Regions from separate parts of the Bacillus sp. EB106-04-04-XG123 genome, predicted to be linked through region 2. Evidence: predicted binding sites of a transcription regulator. Region 2 holds the regulator's gene; the other holds the start of a gene.

Region 1 (11,025 bases), 750 kb from region 2:
CTTTTGCTGCCTCAATGCTCCCTTTTTCATCAAAGTCTTGTGCTCCTTCTAAAAAGACATGAAGACCCGTATCGGTTCCATAGATACGGAAGTGTTTGTCAAAGTGATGTGTCAAAAGGGCTTCCATCATGGCTGCCTGTCTTTTTTTATACAGCTGTCTCATTCGTCTGACATACCGCGTGAATTCTCCTTCTTTGAAAAAAGAAGCGAGTGTGATTTGTTCCATAATGGGCAGCTGTCTTTGAATGAGTGATTGCAGTGCGGCAATTTCTTTCATAACGGCTTTGGAGCCGATAATGGCAGCAAGGCGGATGCCAGGTGCCAGCACTTTTGAGAAGCTTAAGATGTAAATCACATGCTCGGGTGCTTCTGAAAATAGGGAAGGGAGCGGCCCGCCATGGTAACGATAATCTCCATCAAAATCGTCCTCTAATATATAAGACTGATGGCTGACAGCAAACTTCAGCAGCTGCTGCCTTCTGTTTACACTCATACATACACCAGTTGGACGCTGATGGGAAGGCGTCACAGCAATCAGTTTTGTTCGCCGGGGCAATGTATTCACCACCATTCCTTCTTCATCAACTGGTGCGGGGTGAATGTTCATTTCCCGATTCATAAACGACAGCCTTGCCCCAGGGAAACCTGGATCTTCAACAGCCACTGTATCACCTTTTTTAAGCAATACCTGTGAAATTAAATCAATGGCTTGCTGCGTGCCACCCGTTAACACCATTTGACCTTCTTCTACATCGATCCCGCGTTCAACAGATAAGTATTGGCGTATTTCTGAACGCACTTCCCATAATCCATGCGGAGAGGAATAGCCCCAATCCTTCATATCTAATCGCTGTAATGCTTTCATGAGCGAGCGTTTCCATATGTTTTGAAAGTGGGCGTCGATGGCTGGCTCTTGATGACGAAAATCAATATCAAGCTTCTCATGATATTGATTGGCTGACAGCCAATGATCCATTTGTTTTTCGGCCTCTTCAAAGTGAGGTCTGATCGGAGGTGAGAAAGGCGGTTCACTTTGATAGGGAGGAGAAGCTGTATATTGATCACTTGAAATAATCTTTGTACCACCTCTTCTAGATGTGCTGACGTAGCCTCTTGCCAGCAGCTCATCGTAGGCAAGCTGTACGGTGGATCTTGATACATTAAGCTCCTGAGCTAACACTCTTGTCGGTGTTAACTGATCGTCGGGATGCAGTTTTTTTGAATGAATTTTTTGAATGATCTCAGTTACGATTTGCTGCCAGAGCGGGGTAGCGCTTGAACGGTCTAAATGAATATACATCGTGCACCTTCTCTCGTTTTCACATCATAAGTTGATGATGACACGGAATTATGGACTGGTCAATAGTGTCATTTTTGGATGTGGGAAGTAAGCCAAATGGTGTGTACACTGTTCTCATATGCAATGACAAAGAGGAGAGAGTCAAATGATCCCAGCATCCAAAGAAGAAACGGCACACCTATCCATCATCCCGTTTATTTTCGTTTTACTTGGTCTTTTTATGATTACGATTGCTGTGAATCTGCAAGTGCCCCTTTATACGGCGTATGCAGAACAAGCAGGGTACGGAAAGGCGGCAACAGCACTTGTATTTGCCGCGTATGTCTTCGGACTCATTCCAGTTTTGCTTTTTCTTGGCGGCATTTCAGATCGGGCTGGTCGCAAGCCGATTTTATTGGTCGCCCTTAGTTTTTCGTTATGTGCCACCTTGTTGATGATTGTGCACCCTTCCATACAAATGCTCTTTGCTGCCAGGCTGCTGCAAGGAGTCGGACTTGGTCTTAGTGTTGGAACATGCACCGCATATTTGATTGCTTTATATCCAGAGAAATCAGGCTGGATTCCAACTTTTATTGCATTATGCAGTTCGGTTGGATTTGGGGGCGGTGCTCTTTTTACGGCACTTCTATCTTTTCAGCGTGTGTCGCTCACGCCGCCTAGCTATTGGATTGTGCTGGTCTTTTTGATCTTAACCATTACAGGTGTCTTCTTTTTCGTGCCGCCTGTACAAGGAGATTCAGGTAAACAGGTGATGAACATGCCAAGGTTTCCAAAAGGAACAATGCCGGCGAATGCAGCCATTGCTATCGCATGGTCGGTGTGCGGTCTGGTCATTTCGATTTTGCCAGCACAGCTTAAATTAAATGGTTATGAATTGTGGGTAGGACCGGCACTCTTTTTAATTAATATGGCAGGTGTCCTGATGCAGCCCTTTGTGCGCAAGATGAATAGCAGTACAGCGCTCCTTGCGGGGTTTATCTGTCTTCCATGCGGATATGGCCTCTTGCTATACGGTGCAAGCAGCGGGTCTATCTTCCTTGTGCTTGCCGGAACGATGCTGGCGGGTACTGCCTGCTATGGATTTACTTATTTAGGTGGACTTCAGCTCATTGTTGAGCGAGGGAAAAAGGAGGCGGCTAGAGCCGTTGCAGGGTATTACTTGTTTGCTTATTTAGGACTTGGTATTCCGAGTGTTTTTGTTGGATTATTTGCTGATGTATACGGTACTCAGCTCGTATTAACCCTCTTTTTCTTGCTCGTTTTGGCTGCCTGCCTCATTCTATTGATCTCAGGTGTCAGGCAGAAACAAAAGTAAGATGTCCATCTTTCTCTTTCTCCTCCAATTCGTTTAAAATATAGAGAGGAGAGGGGAAGATGAACATGAAAAAAGTGCAGCTTGATGGCGCAGCGTGCAGGTCGCAAGAAGAGCTTCATGACCAGCTAAAAACAGTTTTACACCTTCCTGACTATTACGGAAAAAATCTTGATGCCCTTTGGGACTGTTTGACAGGAGAGGTGGCTCTTCCAGTAGAACTGACATGGGTGAATTTTCAAACGAGCAAAGACGCTCTTGGTGATTATGCTGAGAACTTGCGTCAGTTATTTCAAGAAGCAGAAGAAGAACTGAATGGACAATTTCAATTTGATATTCAATCATGATGAAAAAAGCAGCCGCTGCCGCAGGCTGTTTTTTGAGTTTCCTTTTCTTAAATGTTGTAAATAGGTGAGCCCTCTGCTGATTTTTTATTGTGGATTCATAAAAATATGTTGCGTGAAGGAAACTTTCTTCAAAATATGTTATAGTGGAACCTACATTGATAGACTAAGGTAGAGTGAGGGTTCGGAAAGGATGAAGGAAAAAACAAGATCAAAGAGAAGACTGAGGCCTTGGGTCAAAGCCGTGCTGTTTATCATGGCATTTGTCATGGTGATGGCAGTGTCTGTGACTGGATACGCATACTATAAAATTTCAAAAGCGTCGAATAAGGCGCAAGTATCATTAGAAAGAGGAGACACCTCGCAAAAGCGTGTGAAAGCTTTTGATCCAGGAAAGGACAGCTTTTCGGTGCTGCTGCTTGGAATTGACAGCCGTCCAGGTGAAACGGTAGACGAAGCAAGGAGTGATGCGGTCTTACTGGCGGCGGTGAACCGAACAGACAAAACCATTAAGCTTCTCAGTATTCCTCGTGATGCTTATGTGGATATACCGGGAAGAGGATATGATAAAATTGCTCACGCTCATGCGTTTGGGAGTGCAGATTTGTCAGTCAAAACGGTCGAAAACCTATTGAACATTCCTGTAGACTATGTGATTTCAGGGAACTTTAAGGCGTTTCAAGACATTGTGGATGAGCTAAATGGAATTGACGTAACGATTAAAGATGAAGGTATCGCAAAACAAATGGAAAAGGATTCAAAAGGGAAAGTTCATGTGCAAACAGGAACACATACGTTAAATGGCGAAGAAGCTTTAGCCTTTGTGAGAACGAGAAAAGCAGACAGTGACCTCATGCGCGGAAAGCGCCAAATGGAGGCACTTCAAGCCATCTTTGAAAAATCTAAATCGATTTCTTCGATCCCGTCATACGACAACATCATTGATACGCTTGGTGATAATGTCTCAACCAATCTTTCCATGAAACAGTTCATCGGTCTTTTTCCATTACTGAGCTCATTGAAATCAGTAGATACCATTCAGCTAAAGGGCCATGATTATCAGCCTGGGAATGTGTATTACTTTGAGTTAGATGGACCAGGATTAGAAGAAGTCAGAACAGAGCTGAGAAACCAGCTTGAATTATCATAAATAAGAAGGAGCCTGCCGCCGCGGCAGGCTTTTTTCTTTGAAATGGGTACCACGGCGCATTTCAGCAAGAAGTTAATTTGCTTGATGCAGAAAATATCCAGTCAGCAGTTCCTCTACTCGATGACGTATACGCGGATTAAAGTATTTATGCTTTTCTTCATAGCCATTTATGATAAATAGATACGTTGTAAATCCTTCATCGTGTTCAATTTGCTGTACCTTCATATTTTCTTTACGTAAATGCTGCTTCAGTTCGTAAAGTGCCTTCTGTGCTTCCTTTAACACGGAGGTCACAAGCTGAATGTATGGTTCATTTAATTTAAATGTTTGATGTTGTTTTAAGTGTGTCAGATCACGATTGAGGATGGAGATGACCATTGGGAGAAAGATGGCCTGTTCCATCATTTGAAGCTGTATTCTTGATAGTCTCGTCATGTCCAAGCCTGCTTTCTTTAAATATAGAACAAATGTTCTTGTTTATTATATCGAATGAGTCAAACAATCTCAAGGGGGCGAGTGGGATTCATTTGTATATTTTTATGTTTTCCATGTAAAATGAAATGTAGACAAACATTGAAGGAGTCAAACAAGTTGACATCATTTCTTTCTCTATTTACTCATGAAAATATCACATCATTTTTTGAAAGCTACAAGGCCTTTGGACCAATTGTTGCTATATTGCTTCCTCTGATTGAAGCATTTCTTCCGTTTTTACCACTCGTGGCGTTTGCGGTGGCAAATGCAAATGCATTCGGCCTTTGGGAAGGCTTTTTATTAACCTGGATCGGTGCAAGTGCAGGGTCTATTCTTGTCTTTTTACTGATCAGAAAATTTGGACAGATGAGAATGCTGAACTTTATCAGCAGACACCCTTCCATTAAGAAATTGATGCTTTGGGTGGAGAAGCGGGGATTTGGTCCGTTATTTATTTTACTCTGCTTTCCTTTTACACCTTCTGCTGCCGTCAATGTAGTAGCAGGTTTATCAAGAATTAGCATGTGGCAATTTGCACTAGCTGCTTTAGCTGGTAAGTGTGTCATGCTCTTTATCATTAGTTTTATCGGTTATGATCTTTCTGCTTTAGTAAAGAATCCGTTAAGAAGTGTTTTTGCGGTTCTAGTTATCGTTTTATTATGGTATGTTGGAAAGAGAGTAGAAAATAGGTTGAACATTCGAATGAGCAAGCGTGAGGACAAAGGAGGCTCTTAATGAAAAAGAAGCCATTGCTATGGTTGATGATTATTACATGCATCGTCTTATTGTTCCAGGTAAAGAATTTCATGTTTGTGAAGTATAAAGTAGAAGGGGTTAGTATGGACCCCACATTTACAAATGGAACAGAATTATTAATCAACAAGTTCTCGCCAAAACTCACGAAAATTAGCCGGTTTGATTATGTGTTATTTCACGGACCCAAAAATCAAATTTTGATTAAACGGGTCATTGGGCTCCCAGGAGAATCAATCAAATATGTAGATGATCAGTTATTTGTCGATGGTGCAAAATGGAAAGAACCCTATTTAAAAGAGCAGAAAAAAAATAAAATGGGGAATGTCCTGACAGGAGATTTTCAGCTGAAAGCACTCACAGGGCAAGATAAAATCAAAAAAAATCATTACTTCGTAATCGGAGATAACCGAATACATAGCTTCGACAGCCGGCATTTTGGAACGATTTCAAAGGATAAAGTAGTTGGTGTCAAAAGAAATCAGCATGAATAAAAAAAGAGACGCTCTGCACATGCAAAGCGTCTCTTTTTTTATTTTGCGGCTTTATAATCAGGATGTCTTTTTGCCCAGACATGATGTAAGAATCGAAAAAACGGTGGCAGCATAGCAATGACAAGAATGATTCTAACAACTTGTACAGCTACTACAAAGGTTGAGTCCTCATGGAGTGTGACTGCTGTTGTTGCCATTTCTGCAATACCGCCAGGCGAAAAGGCAAGAATGGCTGTAATGACAGAAATGCCTGTGACCTCTGCAATGGCAATTGAACTGAGAACCGTTGCAGCAATCAGTCCAGCTGAGCTGACGACGGCTACAATTAACGTGTTTTTAAGCCCGACAAACATCTGTTTATTCATTTTTGAACCGATGGTTGCACCTAGAAATACCTGTGATGCGATATTCGCTTGTGCTGGCCAATAAGGAATCAAATCATGACCTATGAGCGCACCTGCACCTACTTGAAGAGCTGCAACTCCTAACATGCTGCCGATCAGCCAAGGGGCAGGGAAATGAAGACGAACTGCCAGGCGTGACATAAGCCAGGCACCTAAAATAAGTGCAGCAGTCCACGAGATATTTGACAGGGTGAAAACGCCGGATGAAAAGGCGCTCCCTTGCACGCCTGCAGCTGCATCCGCTGGACTTTTTGTATTTAAATAGAACACCGTAAATGGGATGGTGAGTACCACCATTAATACACGTGTTGTTTGTACGAGACTGACAACGGCTGTATTTGCTCCAACCTCTTGGGCAATCCCTGGCATAGCTGATAGACCGCCTGGTGCTGTTCCGACAAAGCTGGTCAGCATATCTGTTTTACTCAGCTTCCATAAAGCAAAGCCAGAGAGCATCGCCAGTAGAATAGAAAAAACGAGCATGAAACTCACAGGGAGCCAATGTTCAGCGAAAATATGAAGAACTTTCATGTTCATTTTTTGTCCGAGTTCGATTCCGAGAATAAATTGACCAAGGAGTAGCCATCTGCTGTGAATACGCAAGGTGTTGTTTCCTTTACGCTGAAACAGGGTTGGACGTCGCATGGCAATAAATGCAGCTGTGATTAATGTACCGATCATCCAGCCAATAGACATTCCTGTTAAAGACAAAAGAAAACCACCTAAACCGCTTATTGCGATCAAAATGAGATCGGTTCGAAGGCTGTTTCCTTGTTTCATCACATGTAAACCTTCTTCCTATAATTTTGTTCAGTAAGTGAAATGTTGTTATCTTCACTATAATACAAAAGTCTCTATAAATAAAATACGAATTTTTTTACCATTTTCATAAGATTAACTTATCAAGAACCTGACAGCATCTTGATAAAAGTGAAGATATAATTTTTACCAAAAACAAAAACAAATATACAACGATTTTCCCCTATTTTTGTTATCAGTTGACTATCATTTTCAATTACACTACAATCCTTAGTGTGAGGTGATAACATGAAAATTCCTTCTTTTAAATATAATGAAAAGGGATTGAATCGTTTTTTCGGTCCTTTAGAGGGAAGAATTATGGAGATCCTTTATCAAGGTGAGGATATGCCGATTAAAGAAGTGCAGCAGAAGCTGTCAGATGAAAAGCCGATTAATTTCAACACGGTGATGACTGTGCTGAACCGCTTAACCGAAAAGGGAATTGTGGAGAAGAAAACAAAAGGGCGTTCATCTATTTATAATCCTATTTTAACAAAAGAAGAATTTCTAAATGAGCAGACAAAATGGATTACGCAAGGTCTGATGGACGATTTTGGTCCACTGGCAGTGAATCATATGGTGGATGCAATTGAAAGTGCTGACCCTGAATTACTCAAAGTGCTTGAAGCAAGGCTGGCATCCAAAAAAGAGGAGCAGCAAAATGAATAAAATGAAATCGAGCCTGCTATTTTTAGGCGGTATATTGATTGGTTTAACGATTTTTTATCAGATGGGGTATTACGTGCTTTCAAGCTTTTTTGGCTGGAATCAAGCATATAATCTCATTCATGTATGCCAATCTGTTCTCGAATTCTATGGATTCACTCCTTTGAAATATTTTCTAGATGCTTTAGTGCTCTATACACTGGGATTTGCGATTTTCTATATGACGAAGCAAATCAAAACGTACATTCAATTCAAGCAAAATCTCATGCTTGCAGTCAATCACGAGTCGACCGAATCTTTATCTGAGAAATATGCAAACGACATCGTTGTGTTTCATTGTCATGAACCGCTTGCTTTTGCCATGGGGATGCTTCACCCAAAGGTTTACCTATCAACGTCTCTCATGGACATGCTGGATGAAGAGGAGATTGACGCTGTTGTTCATCATGAATTGCACCACAAATACAGCTATGATCCTTTAAAGGCCTTCACATTCTCAATGCTCACAAAAGTTATTTGGTACATTCCAGTGTTAAAGCATATGAGACAAAGCTATTCCGTTTTTCGTGAAGTGATCGCAGATGACTATGCGATTCGGCAGACAGGCACTGAGCTTGGAGTAGGGCAAGCCCTTTTGAAACTCATTAAAAAGAGAACTCAGTTTCAAAAACAAACGAAGTTTGCGGTATCCTTTGGAGATCGGGCATTGAATTTAAGAATACAAAAGATCTTAAATCCAACATACAATATTCCTTTCAATGTACCCATCATTCCCATTGTCACATCAACCATTCTCATGGTGGTCTTGATGATTATGCTTAATCTAAATTACTAATTTTTTTTACTTATTAACATTACATTATGTAGTGTAAAAACAGGAGGAAATCACTATATGAAAACGAATCAAGAAATAGGAACACTTTTCGTGCGTGTTATTTTAGGTTTGATCTTCTTTCTACACGGACTTCAGGCATATCAAGGAGGTCTGGGAGGAACAGCGGCATTCTTTGGACAAATCGGTATACCGGAATTTATGGCCTATATTGTGAAGACAATTGAACTGGTCGGTGGTATCGCCTTGATTTTAGGTCTAGGAACACGTATTTTCGCAGCGCTATTTGTACCAATTATGGCTGTGGCGATTATGACGGTTGGTTTTTCTAAAGGATTTGTTGGCGGTTATGAATTTGAACTATCACTGCTTGTCATGGCGCTTTATTTAACACTTAGCGGCAGTAAGATGCTGTCCATTGATGGGCTGCTAAAACATCAGCAGCAAAGCAATGAAGCAAAATTTCATTAAACAATCATGAAAAAAACTCCTTCTGCTATGTGTGGCAGAGGAGTTTTTTTATTTATCAAATTGTCGTTTTCACGTTTGAAAAAGATGAGAGGTTTGCTGAAAATAGTCCTTTATTTTATAGATTGAATGAACAAAAAGACGATTTCATTTTTTGACGGAACATACGATCTCCTATTAAAATAGGACTATCTAAGACACATGGTGCGTTAAAAGATATAAAAACCATACAGCATGTTGCTGTTCATCTTGAGCAATACGTTTCATCAGCTCTTTTGTTCCTTGATCCCGGACATAATCTGATACCGTTAAGTAAAAATCGACCGTTCTTTGTTCATCTTTAAATGCGAAAAGAAGCCCTTCTCTAAATTGATCTGGACAAGGTTCTGTTACGCTTGGTTTGTGGTTTTTACCTGTTAAAGAATAATATAGCTTTGTAAATAGTTGATAGTGTCTGACTTCATCCTGGCGTATTTCTTGAATGATTTTTTTTGCCTCAGGAGTTTTTGCTCTTTGGGCAAGTTTTTCGTAGCATTGGATTGCAGAATATTCACCATTGATCGCTTTTTCAAGGTCAGAAATGATCCTTGTGTTTTGGCGCATGTCATATGGCGAGTAGTCATAATAACCGTAATACATGATATTGCCAGCCTCCTTTAAGTTCATGATGGTTTATGATATGAGAAGAGTTAGGAAAGGTGCCTATATCTTTTTAGGAAGGAGAAGGGGAAAATAGCTATTTAATTCTATTTTCGCTAGAATATGAGTACATAAGAAAGGTGTTGTGGAGCGTGGAGATTCAGTTTTTAGCAGGCAGATCGGGGAGTGGAAAAACGACTGCAATCTTAGAGGAAATCAAAGAACAGCTTCGGCTAGATCCGCTGGGTCCGCCAATCATTTTTTTAGTCCCGGATCAAATGACATTCTTAATGGAGTACGAGCTTGCAAAAACGTCTGAAGCTGGCGGGATGATCAGGGCCAAAGTATTTAGTTTCACGCGTCTTGCTTGGTCTATTTTACAGCAGACTGGCGGAGCGAACCGGCAATTTGTGACAAGCACAGGAATTCAAATGCTTTTAAGAAAAGTAATTGAAGAAGAGAAAGAAAAGTTTAAGGTATTCAAAAAAGCGAGTGATAAGCCAGGGTTTGTCGAGCAAATCGAAAAGACGATGGCTGAGTTCAAAAGATACTGCATGTTGCCGGAGGATATTGAAAAAATTTCATTATCGAGCATGCATTCAGAGTATACAGAAGAAAGACGGGCAGGCGAAAAATTGCATGATCTGCATGTTCTTTATCAGCAGATGGAGCAGCATTTACAAGATGAATATGTGCACTCAGAAGACTATTTGACGCTTCTCACGCAGCAAATTCCTCTATCTGAAGAAATAAAAGGAGCACATATTTATATAGATGGCTTTTATCAATTTACACCGCAGCAGCTTCTCGTCATTGAACAGCTTCTGCTTCATGCTGAGAAAATAACGGCTGCGTTCACAGTGGATCGTTCCTACCATGATAAGCAGCCAAATGAACTTGATTTATTTCGTATGACTGGTAAAACGTATTTCCAGCTCTATCAGCTTGCTAAAGAGTGCGGAGCGGCCATTTCTGAGCACATTTTGGAGAGAAATAACCGGCATCTTCATACGCCAGATCTTGCTTATTTAGAACGCCAATATGAGCAGAGACCGGTGCAGCCATATCAGGAAGTAACCCCTCATCTCACAGTGTCTAAAAGTGCGAGTAAACGAGCTGAAATTGAGGGAGTAGCGAGAGAAATTCTTCATTTAGTGAGAGAAGAAGGACTTAGACTGCGAGATATTTCAGTTGTCGCGCGGCATGTAGATGACTATAAAGATACGTTAAAAGAGGTTTTTCGAGATTACGATATTCCTTTTTTTATTGATGGAAATGAATCAATGCAGTATCATCCGCTCATTGAATTGATTCGTTCGAGCTTGGATGTCATAAAAGGAAACTGGCGGTATGAGGCCGTGTTTCGCTGCGTGAAAACAGAGTTCTTA
Region 2 (11,025 bases):
GTCACCGACTGGAACAGCCATTTTGCCTTTATGAACAATAAACTGATAATCTTTTAAACCATGTTTGATGGCATCTTGAGTGAACACTTGAGATAGGTAGCTGTTTAATTTTTTCTTTGTATCAAATGTTTTAGAAAGATAGTTGTATGTCATATCTTTATAGGTAAATGATTTTAATTTGTAATTAGAATGTTCTTTAATTTTGTAGCCTGACATTGCACTCCAAAAGTGTTCTCTTGCATCAAGGGCAATATGTAACGCTTCTTTATTTGTCAAAGCGGCTGATTTCTTGGAAGCGGCCAATGTTGTAGTTTGTAATGAGATCATAAGCATAATAGCAGTTAATAAAACAAATAATTTTTTCAAGGCAATTGCCTCCTTTTCTCAATGAAAACTTCTTATGTTACAAATGTTACAATAATTACAGTGATATTACAAGTATTAAATCTAAATGTTTTTTATTTCTTTTGTTTCTAATTATATAACGTTTGAAGGAGACAAAAAGTTTTCATTTTTTTTATTTTTCTTCTTAATGATTATTTAACCGTTCTAAAGAAGAACGAAACGTCTTTTGGAAAAATTTCTATTTAGACGTTTAACACACTTTTTTATTTATGACATATACTGTCGTGATGAATGTCTAAAGAAAGTGGTGTTTATTATGTATCATCCGTATGAAGGTGTGTGGAATGGGTACTCATATGATAGGCAGATGCAAGGATTTCCATCTGTTGGTATTCCTCAAGGTGGAGGGTTTCCTGGGTTTCCGATCGGAGGAGGTACTTGGCCAGGGCAAGGTTCAGGCGGACAATCTGCACCGCCGGCACCGCCGCAGCATATCATTTCGCAGTATCAACAAGCACTCTCGCAGCCACAGAGTATGCAGTCGCTTATATCTGGGCACGGTGTTGGCGGAGGTCATCAAACTGTACAATTTGCAGCGGGATGTAATAGAAGATGGACAATTGTGTTTTTGAGAAACGGTCAAGTATTTTTAATGTTCGTTCTTTCCTCACAGCCTTTTGGCCGAACAACTGGTTTTATATGGCCGAACTTTACATTTGGTTCCTTCCCAAGTTCAAGTATTCTTGCCTATTCTTGTGCATAAGAAAAAGCCGGTTCTCATCAGCAGCTGATGAAATACCGGCTTTTTTTAATGAATATTTCGAAATACGCCAATCACTTTACCTAGTATACTCACATTCTGTAAAATAATCGGTTCCATTGATGGGTTCTCTGGCTGTAATCTAAAGTGTGTATCTTCTTTATAAAAGCGTTTGACTGTCGCTTCATCTTCCTCTGTCATGGCGACCACAATATCACCATTGTTAGCGGTGCTTTGCTGACGCACGATGACATAGTCCTTGTCCAAAATACCTGCATCAATCATACTTTCTCCCATAATTTCAAGCATAAACACTTGTTCATCTGGTGCTGCAAAAGTCTCTGGAAGGGGGAAGTATTCTTCTACATTTTCAACAGCAGTGATAGGAAGGCCGGCCGTTACTTTTCCGATGACTGGAACGTTCATTACAGCACTCTTTGGAATATTCATTTCCTCTTCATCTAGTACTTCGATCGCTCTAGGTTTTGTCGGGTCTCTTCTAATTAAGCCCTTTGTTTCTAGTCTAGCTAAATGTCCATGGACCGTTGAACTGGATGCTAGACCGACAGCTTCTCCAATTTCACGGACGGATGGGGGATAACCCTTGCTTTTTACTTCATCTTTGATGAATTTCAGGATATCGAGTTGTCTTTTTGATAGCTTCGTCATCTTTTGCACCTCAAAACGTCAATTTTAAAGAAATTATAGCATGTTTTTCCTAACAGTACAAACATAGGTTCGAAAAAAACGTTTGACAGAAACGTTTGTTCGTATTTATAATGAGTGACAGAAAGAGCGAACACATATTCTATTAGGAGAGATGACATTATGAGGTTAAAAGAATCTATTATTTTTATTGGGGTATTCTCATTCATCGTTGGCATATTTCTCTCACTTATTGCAGTCACAAGCCATAATGATACAAATCAGTATGTTAAAATAGAGGTTCAATCAGGTGATACTCTTTGGGGGTTAGCTGATCAAGTAAACGACAGCAAATCAATCGACAAAAATGCATTTATTGATTGGGTTACCGAACACAATGATCTTGCTTCAACTGAAATCCAGCCTGGCGACATTCTTGTTATACCCGTCAAAAAAGAGCATCCAGTCGTATATCAGCTTGCAACAGTACAGTAGAAAGGTCGATTTTAGACATGAACGCAATCATTTATGCGAGAGTAAGCACTGTCAAAGAAGAGCAGGAAACCTCGTTGAAAAGACAAGAAGAAGAACTGCTGGCGTTAGCTGCCATGCACAAGATGAATGTGGTCAAAGTCATCAAAGAAAAAGCAAGTGGATATGATTTAGATCGTGATGGTGTGTTTGAAATGCTTGCTGCACTGAAGGAAGAGTCAATCGATGCCGTTTTGATCCAGGATGAAACTCGTCTTGGAAGAGGACAAGCAAAAATTGCACTTCTTCATTGTTTATTTAAAGAGAACGTAAAGGTATACAGCGTGTTTCATAGAGGAGAGCTTGAGCTTTCAGAAGCAGATGAAATGGTCATTGAGATTGTAGGAGTCGTCGAAGAATACCAACGGAAAATTCATAACCTGAAAATCAAGCGGGGAATGAAAAGGGCAGTTGAGCGCGGATATCAGCCTGAACTGAATTTAAGGCAGCAGGACCATGCACCTGGCCGTGAGCGTATTGAAGTGCCGATTTCAGAAATTGTTCGATTAAGAAAAAACAATATGACATTCGCCGAAATTGCCGCAACTCTTCAGGCATTAGGTTTTGACATTTCAAAAGCAACGGTGCATAGAAGGTATCAAGAATATGAAAAAGACCTTACCACCTAAAGCGTGATTTGTTGTCAAAATGATTGATATTTAGTAGTATGTAGAGAAAATGCTTTAAAGGAGTTTGTCATGATTTCTAAAGAACAGCTTGCAAGAATAAATGAGCTTTCAAAAAAGTCGAAAGAGACCGGTTTATCAGACGCTGAAAAAACAGAACAAAAGCAGTTGAGAGAAGAGTATTTGAAAGCTTTTCGTTCTTCTATGAAAAATACACTTAAAACTGTCAAGATCGTTGATCCTGAAGGAAACGATGTCACACCAGAAAAATTAAAAAGAGAAAAAGATCAGAACCTTCATTAAGGCTGTGATTTCTTGAATTTTGAAAAGATGGGAAGATTATTCTCGTCTTTTTTCATATTTGCATAACTTTTTAGGTGATCGATAAACTAAATGTGACAAAATCCTTCTTTTTCAGCGTGAAATAGTTGTGAAAAAAGGACAGTAGATTTATGATAATGGTGTACACAAGATACGGAAGGGGATTTATATGGAAACGATTGAATTGAAATCTATTGCAACAATACGTACTCTCTCCATAGACGCAATTGAAAAAGCGAATTCCGGTCACCCAGGAATGCCGATGGGTGCTGCACCAATGGCGTACGCTTTATGGACGAATCACTTAAACGTAAGTCCGCAAAATCCAAAATGGTTTAACAGAGACCGCTTTGTTTTATCTGCGGGACATGGTTCTATGCTTCTATACAGCATGCTTCATTTAAGCGGATACAATCTGAGCATCGATGATCTAAAACAATTCCGCCAATGGGGAAGCAAAACACCTGGACATCCTGAATTTGGACACACAGAAGGCGTAGATGCCACAACAGGTCCTTTAGGCCAGGGAATTGCTATGGCAGTAGGGATGGCACTTGCAGAAAGACATCTTGCGGAAACGTATAACAAAGACAACTTTCAGGTTGTAGATCACTATACATACAGCATTTGCGGAGATGGAGACTTAATGGAGGGGATTTCCTCAGAAGCTGCTTCACTTGCTGGTCATTTAGGCTTAGGCCGTTTAATCGTTCTTTACGATTCAAATGACATTTCTTTAGATGGCGACTTAGATCGCTCATTCTCTGAAAATGTGAAGAATCGTTTTGAAGCGATGAACTGGGAAGTTCTTTACGTGAAAGACGGCAACAACATCGAAGAAGTAACAGCTGCTATTGAAAAGGCGAAACAAAGCACAGACAGACCTACTTTAATCGAAGTGAAAACAACAATCGGTTTCGGTTCGCCAAACCGTGCGGGAACGTCTGGTGTGCATGGTGCACCTCTTGGCAGCGAGGAAGCTAAGCTGACGAAGGATGCTTACTCTTGGACGTTTGAAGAAGATTTCCATGTACCTTCTGAAGTGTACGATCATTTCAAAGAAGCTGTCAAAGACGCTGGTCAGAAAAAAGAAGCAGCTTGGAATGAGCTGTTTGCGCAATACGAAAAAGAATATCCAGAGCTGGCAGCACAGCTGAAGCTTGCGATTGAAGGAAAGCTTCCTGAAAATTGGGACCAAGAGGTTCCTGTTTATGAAGCAGGTTCAAGCCTTGCCTCCCGCGCTTCTTCAGGCGAAGTGTTAAATGGCATTGCAAAGCAAGTACCTTTCTTTATTGGCGGGTCTGCTGACCTTGCTGGATCAAACAAAACAACGATTAAAAACACGGATGATTTCGGAAAAAATAATTATGCCGGCAAAAACATTTGGTTCGGTGTGAGAGAATTTGCAATGGGTGCGGCGCTCAACGGTATGGCGCTTCACGGCGGTCTTCGTGTATTCGGCGGAACGTTCTTTGTTTTCTCAGATTACTTAAGACCAGCGATTCGTCTTGCTGCCTTAATGGGACTTCCAGTCACATACGTCTTTACTCATGATAGTATCGCTGTTGGTGAAGATGGTCCAACACATGAACCAGTTGAACAGCTTGCTTCACTGCGTGCGATGCCTAACCTTTCCGTTATTCGCCCAGCAGATGGAAATGAAACAGCTGCAGCGTGGAAACTAGCTGTATCTTCAACGGATAAACCGACTGCACTAGTTCTTACTCGTCAAAACCTTCCAACGATTGACCAGGCACCAGAGAAGGCATATGAGGGAGTAGAAAAGGGTGGATACGTTGTGGTTGAAGCAGCTGATGCACAGCCAGAAGCACTTCTACTCGCTTCAGGATCTGAGGTTGGTTTAGCCATTGAAGCGCAAAAGGCACTTGAAAAAGAGGGTATCCGCGCATCTGTTGTCAGCCTTCCTGCATGGGATCGCTTCGATCAGCAGTCAGACGAATACAAAGAATCCGTTCTTCCTAAAGCAGTACGTGCACGTATTGCGATTGAAATGGGTGCTTCACTTGGCTGGGAGCGTTACACTGGCCTTGACGGTGACGTGATTGCAATTGATAAATTTGGCGCATCTGCACCAGGTGAAACCATTATCGAGAAATACGGATTTACTGTCAGCAATGTAGTCAGCCGTGTGAAAGCGAAGCTGAATAAATAAACGAACTCCAAGCATCATGCTTTTTTGCTATCTGTTTGCAGAGCATTTTCATCCGCTCTGCAAACTTTTTTCTTTTTTCTTGTTTTTTTGACAAAACTAGTTTCTTCTTGCTTCATATATAGACAATTCTTTCTTTCACATTTTTGTATAATACAAGCAATAAACGAGATTGACGAAATGTGAAAGGAAGGGATAGACATGGAACGCCATTATTATATTTATTGGATTGAGGATGAATTTGCACATCACTATTTTGGCAGAGAATCGATTTTGTTTCATTTGTTTGAGTCATTACACTGGACGAATCGCACCGACGATGAGTTAGTTATGCTTGTGAAGCAAGTGGATTATGTGACGAAGCGAATCCCTGCTTTTCATATGCACCAGCGTCTCATGAATAACTTAACGAACATTCACTATACACAAATAGGCTCGATTTACAGCGCTTCTTTACCAGATGGAAAAGGAACCGCAGCATTTATTATTAAAGACCGGTATATCCAAATGTCTGCGACTGGCAGTTATGAGGCAGAAGCGGTGTTTTTTGAAGTGCTGAGAAAAATCAGCCCTTGTTTTCTTGCGATGGACTTTAGTTCAAAGAAGCACGGGTGGCTTAATCCAGTAAAAGTGAGGAATTTTGTTTAAAAAAATAAAATTGAACGTGAAATGTTGTATAATAGCCTTTTGTTTAGTACACTTTATACGAGACAACATGAAGGAGGAAGAATTATGGATTTATGGGTTGTCATCCTTGTAGGCGTTGTTGCACTGCTTGCAGGAGTTGCACTCGGATTCTTTATTGCTCGTAAGTATATGATGAGCTATTTGAAAAAGAATCCACCGATTAATGAACAAATGCTTCGAATGATGATGATGCAAATGGGCATGAAACCGTCCCAGAAGAAAATCAATCAAATGATGAAAGCCATGAACAACCAAGCGAAATAATACGTACGATATTATGATCATAGATGGAACATGGTTATAAAGAATGGACAAGCGTTGTCCTTTCTTTATTCAATTCACCTTCATCAGACGCTTAAAACCACTGTACTTGCATGAATGAAGCAGGGAAGGTGGTTTTTATTATGGCGTCAAACAGCATGAAAAACAAAAAACCCCTATATCAGAGGTTTTCGTTTCTTTTATGGTCACACATATCAACTGTTCTACAATGGTGCGGCATGTTTGATATCATGAAGTATAATTAGTTGGCTGAGTTTGAGTGTAAGTGTCGTTGATATTGTAAGAGGAGATGATCTAGCTGCTGGCTATGTTCGATGGTCACTGTTGATGTCATCCCATTATGCAAGACAACTTTCATCAGCTCTTCTCTTTTTTCTTCGATTTGAGTTAATAATGATGTTTTTACCAAAGTCATGTTCCTTTCATGCAAATCTTGATAAAAAGAATCGATTCTATTATATCCATTTTAAGGTTTATTTTCAAATTTAAAGGATTCATTATCTTGATGTCAAATTAAATTATATAAGGTTTTAAGAGAATAGACCATCTTTATTGAGGTGATGTAAAAAAAATGAAATGATTTTGTCATCTCTTATTGTATATTTGTAAGAAGGGGGTGTTCTTTTGACAGATTTGAATTACTTTTTAGCATTTGGAGCAGGATTTCTTTCTTTTATTTCACCGTGTTGTCTTCCGCTTTATCCAGCATTTTTATCGTATATTACGGGCGTTAGTATAGATGAAGTGAAATCCGAGAAGGTGATGCTGAGAAAAAGAAGTCTGCTTCATACATTATTCTTTTTAATTGGTTTCTCTATTATATTTATTGCGATTGGGTTTGGGACATCGTTTGTCGGGAAGTTTTTTAATGATTATCATCAAGCGATTCGTCAAATTGGAGCCATCCTTATTATTTTCTTTGGTTTTATGACTCTTGGCGTATTCAAGCCCTCTTTCCTCATGGGTGAAAAGAGAATACAGTTCAAAAATCGTCCTGCTGGTTTTTTTGGATCCATTCTCATCGGAATGGGCTTTGCCGCTGGATGGACACCTTGTACTGGCCCTATTTTATCCGCTGTCATCACACTGGCGAGTAACAATCCTGAGTCGGCTGTCATGTATATGATTGCGTATATATTTGGATTTGCCGTCCCGTTTTTTATTCTCTCCTTTTTCATTACGAAAATGGGGTGGATCAGAAAGCGCCAGCAGCTTATCATGCGAATTGGCGGAATCATTATGATTGTGGTAGGGATTTTGCTGTTCTTTGATCTTCTGACATGGATTATCATCATGTTCTCATCATTGTTTGGCGGTTTTACAGGCTTTTGAAATCGTTTTCTACAGTCGCGGCGAATGGTTTTTTTTCGTCAATTGGAGTATATTATACATAGGCTGACCTTAAAGAATAAAGGAATGATTTGATATGATGATCTTGATCTCTTCTATAATTGCGGTATGTATGGCGGTGGCCGTCATGTTTATTCGCATTAAGTCATCTGCAAAACCTGCAACGGCAAAAAAAATTATTTTACCTCCTATTTTCATGAGCACTGGCGCACTGATGTTTTTTGTTCCAATGTTCCGGGTAACTGGAGCTGAATTTCTAGAAGCGATCACAGTGGGGATGTTTTTCTCTATATTTTTAATTAAAACATCGAAGTTTGAAATTAGAGGCAATGACATTTACTTAAAGCGGTCAAAAGCATTTGTGTTTATTCTCATTGGACTTCTTGTCCTTCGTATCGGAATGAAGACCATCCTAAGTTCTTCTATTGATTATGGCTCATTAAGCGGGATGTTTTGGATTCTTGCCTTTGGCATGATCGTACCTTGGCGGGTTGCCATGTATTTGTCGTTTAGAAAGCTGTCTAAACAATTAGATCCGCAGCAAATTCAAATGAATTAAACCTCCTTTTTAAAAAAGGAGGTTATTTTAATAACGATTCATATGGCGAGTGATCAATGTTTTTTTCTTGAAGGCGCTTCAATAAAAATTTATGATCACGCTTTGGTGTAGCCATAATGTAGCCGCGAATGATTAAGTCTAGATTAATGCTGGCAGCCTGTTCTTTTAATGCCAGCTCACCAATTTTACCCGCTATTTTTTCTTTGGCAACATCTCTAAACAGCTCTGGAACAGGTGATACGAGTTCATTTAACAGCTGTTTGTCCTCATCCCGCCATAGGTGAAGGCTCTTTTGAATATATTCATCCTGCCAATCAAGCTCTGATTTCCCATCTTCCTTTGGCAATCGTTTTAAAAATTTGCGAAACATAAAAAAGCCACCGATTGCGAGTAATCCGATCATCACTGTACCCCAAAATAAAATGAACCACAAAAACCAGCCGCTTAACATGTTCTCACTCCTTATACCCCTTATCTCTCTATTTTATATTACATGAAGAGAGGATAGAAGAAAATAACAAAAATGTATGTCTATTATCTCTATAAACGCCCTTTTTCATTGATAGCCGCCCATTTACTAGAATGACCCAAACCGATTAGTAGAAAAAGAATACATTATCATATAGCGATTCTACTATTTGGCCATGGTGGTTCGCAAAAGGTATTGACTTGAAACGAACGGGAAGAGAGCCCACCTATATGAAGGTGGGCTCTTAATGTTTGAAGTGGGGGATTTGAAAGGAAAATGCACCGCTTGGATGGTCGGAACATTTTTTAATTTTTATCGATATGATTTGGTTTTCATAATCTGTTGCAATGTCTTTGTCGTTTAAATAAAAAGGAAGCATCACGCTTTTTTCAATTGGCTGTTCGCCTTCACCTTTTGGCTTTTGTACTGTGTAAGTCAACGTCAGCTCATGTCCAGCGAAGGTCAGCTTTACATCAGTGATCGATAAGGTGGAGACATCGATTTCAATAATATAATCACGGCTTGTTTCATAAAGATCAATTGGGAGGTGTTCATCATACCAGGCAAATGGATCATCCATTAAAACATTGAGCCAATCATCTATTTCAAGGAAATCAGAGGAATTCGATTGCTTTTCATTCTCCATAAACACTCCTCCATCACATCTCATAATAAATCATATGATGAAAATGGAAATGTGTGAAAGACCTAAAACATCCCGTGTGGTCACGGGATGAGAGGGGAATGATTACATATCATGATGAGAATTGTGCTTTTGTCTTGTATGGTTGCGGTTTTTCACTTTTTTACTGCCTGATAGCGGCTCAGGCTGACCGCCTTGATGCTCCTTAGGAGAGTTTTGACGGATGTCTTTCCCTGTGTTTTTATTCGTCATGATGTTTGGCTCCTTCTTATTGATTTTTTTTGCGTTTTTTATTGTTTTGTCTTTGTTCTTCTGTTAAAACGAGTTGATCATCTTCCGTATAGCCTGCGCCATTACCTTGGCTTTTGGCTGCGTTCATGCCGTCAATGACATGATTTGCTTTGCGTTTTGTCATGTTCTTTCACCTCATTTGTAGTATGAACCCGCTGCGCTTAGTTTATGAAGAGTAATCATTTCCTAATGATAAGTTAAACTTATTGAATTTAATAAAAGCATTGTTATTTACTTATGTATGAATTTGTTTTAAGATGAAATTGTGAGAAAATTGTGGTGAAATACGACGATTTTTCTGAGAATTGAAATTGATCTTGATCATCAAAAGGGGGATTTTGGACATGTCGAAACAGCAGCAAGTCGCTAAACAAGACGCTTTTCAATCTAGAAAAACGTTTTCGACAAATGGGAAAACGTATCACTATTATTCGTTAGAAGCACTAGAGAAACAAGGAATTGGAAATGTTTCTAAGCTGCCTTATTCCATTAAGGTACTTTTAGAATCAGTGCTTCGCCAAGTAGACGGTAGAGTGATCAAGAAGGAACACGTTGAAAACTTGGCAAAATGGGGAACTGCCGAGGTAAAAGAAATTGATGTTCCATTTAAACCTTCTCGTGTTATTTTACAAGACTTCACGGGTGTACCAGCCGTCGTTGACCTTGCTTCTTTAAGAAAAGCAATGGCAGATGTGGGCGGGGATCCGGATAAAATTAACCCTGAAATTCCAGTTGACCTTGTTATTGACCACTCAGTACAAGTTGATAAAGCTGGAACTGAAGATGCATTAAACATTAACATGGATTTAGAATTCGAACGTAACGCAGAGCGTTATAACTTCCTTAGCTGGGCAAAGAAAGCGTTTAACAACTACCAAGCTGTTCCGCCTGCAACAGGAATTGTTCACCAAGTGAACTTAGAGTATCTTGCAAGTGTTGTTCATGCGATTGAAGAAGATGGCGAGATCATCACTTACCCAGATACATTAGTTGGAACTGACTCTCATACAACGATGATTAACGGTATCGGTGTACTTGGATGGGGCGTTGGCGGTATCGAAGCGGAAGCTGGTATGCTTGGTCAGCCTTCATACTTCCCAGTACCAGAAGTGATTGGTGCTAAATTAGTTGGAGAGCTTCCAAACGGAACGACTGCAACTGACCTTGCATTAAAAGTCACACAAGTCCTTCGTGAAAAAGGCGTAGTAAACAAGTTCGTTGAGTTCTTCGGACCGGGTGTTGCTCAATTGCCATTAGCAGATCGTGCAACAATTGCGAACATGGCGCCAGAATACGGTGCTACTTGTGGATTCTTCCCAGTAGATGAAGAAGCACTTGCTTACCTT

Evidence for each region. The regulator LexA, encoded in region 2, represses DNA repair genes until DNA is damaged. The targets are predictions, from matches to a motif close to CGAACATATGTTCG.
Region 1: a site for LexA is predicted at 4,567-4,580, ahead of AC3WTB_RS04515 (YhjD family protein). Genes of this name have one in related genera too.

The regions. Positions count from the first base shown of each region.
Region 1 covers NZ_JBYTDZ010000001.1:853,169-864,193, reverse strand. The annotation lists gene pdxR (MocR-like pyridoxine biosynthesis transcription factor PdxR) at 1-1,300, opposite strand, end outside; gene AC3WTB_RS04530 (MFS transporter) at 1,446-2,615, shown strand; gene AC3WTB_RS04525 (barstar family protein) at 2,681-2,959, shown strand; gene AC3WTB_RS04520 (LCP family protein) at 3,150-4,106, shown strand; gene AC3WTB_RS04515 (YhjD family protein) at 4,179-4,541, opposite strand; gene AC3WTB_RS04510 (TVP38/TMEM64 family protein) at 4,698-5,315, shown strand; gene lepB (signal peptidase I) at 5,315-5,827, shown strand; gene AC3WTB_RS04500 (AbrB family transcriptional regulator) at 5,866-7,011, opposite strand; gene AC3WTB_RS04495 (BlaI/MecI/CopY family transcriptional regulator) at 7,279-7,701, shown strand; gene AC3WTB_RS04490 (M56 family metallopeptidase) at 7,694-8,533, shown strand; gene AC3WTB_RS04485 (DoxX family protein) at 8,591-9,001, shown strand; gene AC3WTB_RS04480 (ferritin-like domain-containing protein) at 9,191-9,637, opposite strand; gene addB (helicase-exonuclease AddAB subunit AddB) at 9,790-11,025, shown strand, end outside.
Region 2 covers NZ_JBYTDZ010000001.1:99,304-110,328, reverse strand. The annotation lists gene AC3WTB_RS00585 (DL-endopeptidase inhibitor IseA) at 1-366, opposite strand, end outside; gene AC3WTB_RS00580 (hypothetical protein) at 662-1,108, shown strand; gene lexA (transcriptional repressor LexA) at 1,154-1,774, opposite strand; gene yneA (cell division suppressor protein YneA) at 1,934-2,245, shown strand; gene AC3WTB_RS00565 (YneB family resolvase-like protein) at 2,263-2,910, shown strand; gene AC3WTB_RS00560 (DUF896 domain-containing protein) at 2,980-3,210, shown strand; gene tkt (transketolase) at 3,398-5,401, shown strand; gene sirA (sporulation inhibitor of replication protein SirA) at 5,600-6,046, shown strand; gene AC3WTB_RS00545 (YneF family protein) at 6,131-6,349, shown strand; gene AC3WTB_RS00540 (aspartyl-phosphate phosphatase Spo0E family protein) at 6,609-6,782, opposite strand; gene AC3WTB_RS00535 (cytochrome c biogenesis CcdA family protein) at 6,992-7,699, shown strand; gene AC3WTB_RS00530 (CcdC family protein) at 7,794-8,276, shown strand; gene AC3WTB_RS00525 (DUF2621 domain-containing protein) at 8,299-8,727, opposite strand; gene AC3WTB_RS00520 (Hsp20/alpha crystallin family protein) at 8,990-9,391, opposite strand; gene AC3WTB_RS00515 (small acid-soluble spore protein P) at 9,494-9,640, opposite strand; gene sspO (small acid-soluble spore protein SspO) at 9,657-9,803, opposite strand; gene acnA (aconitate hydratase AcnA) at 10,024-11,025, shown strand, end outside.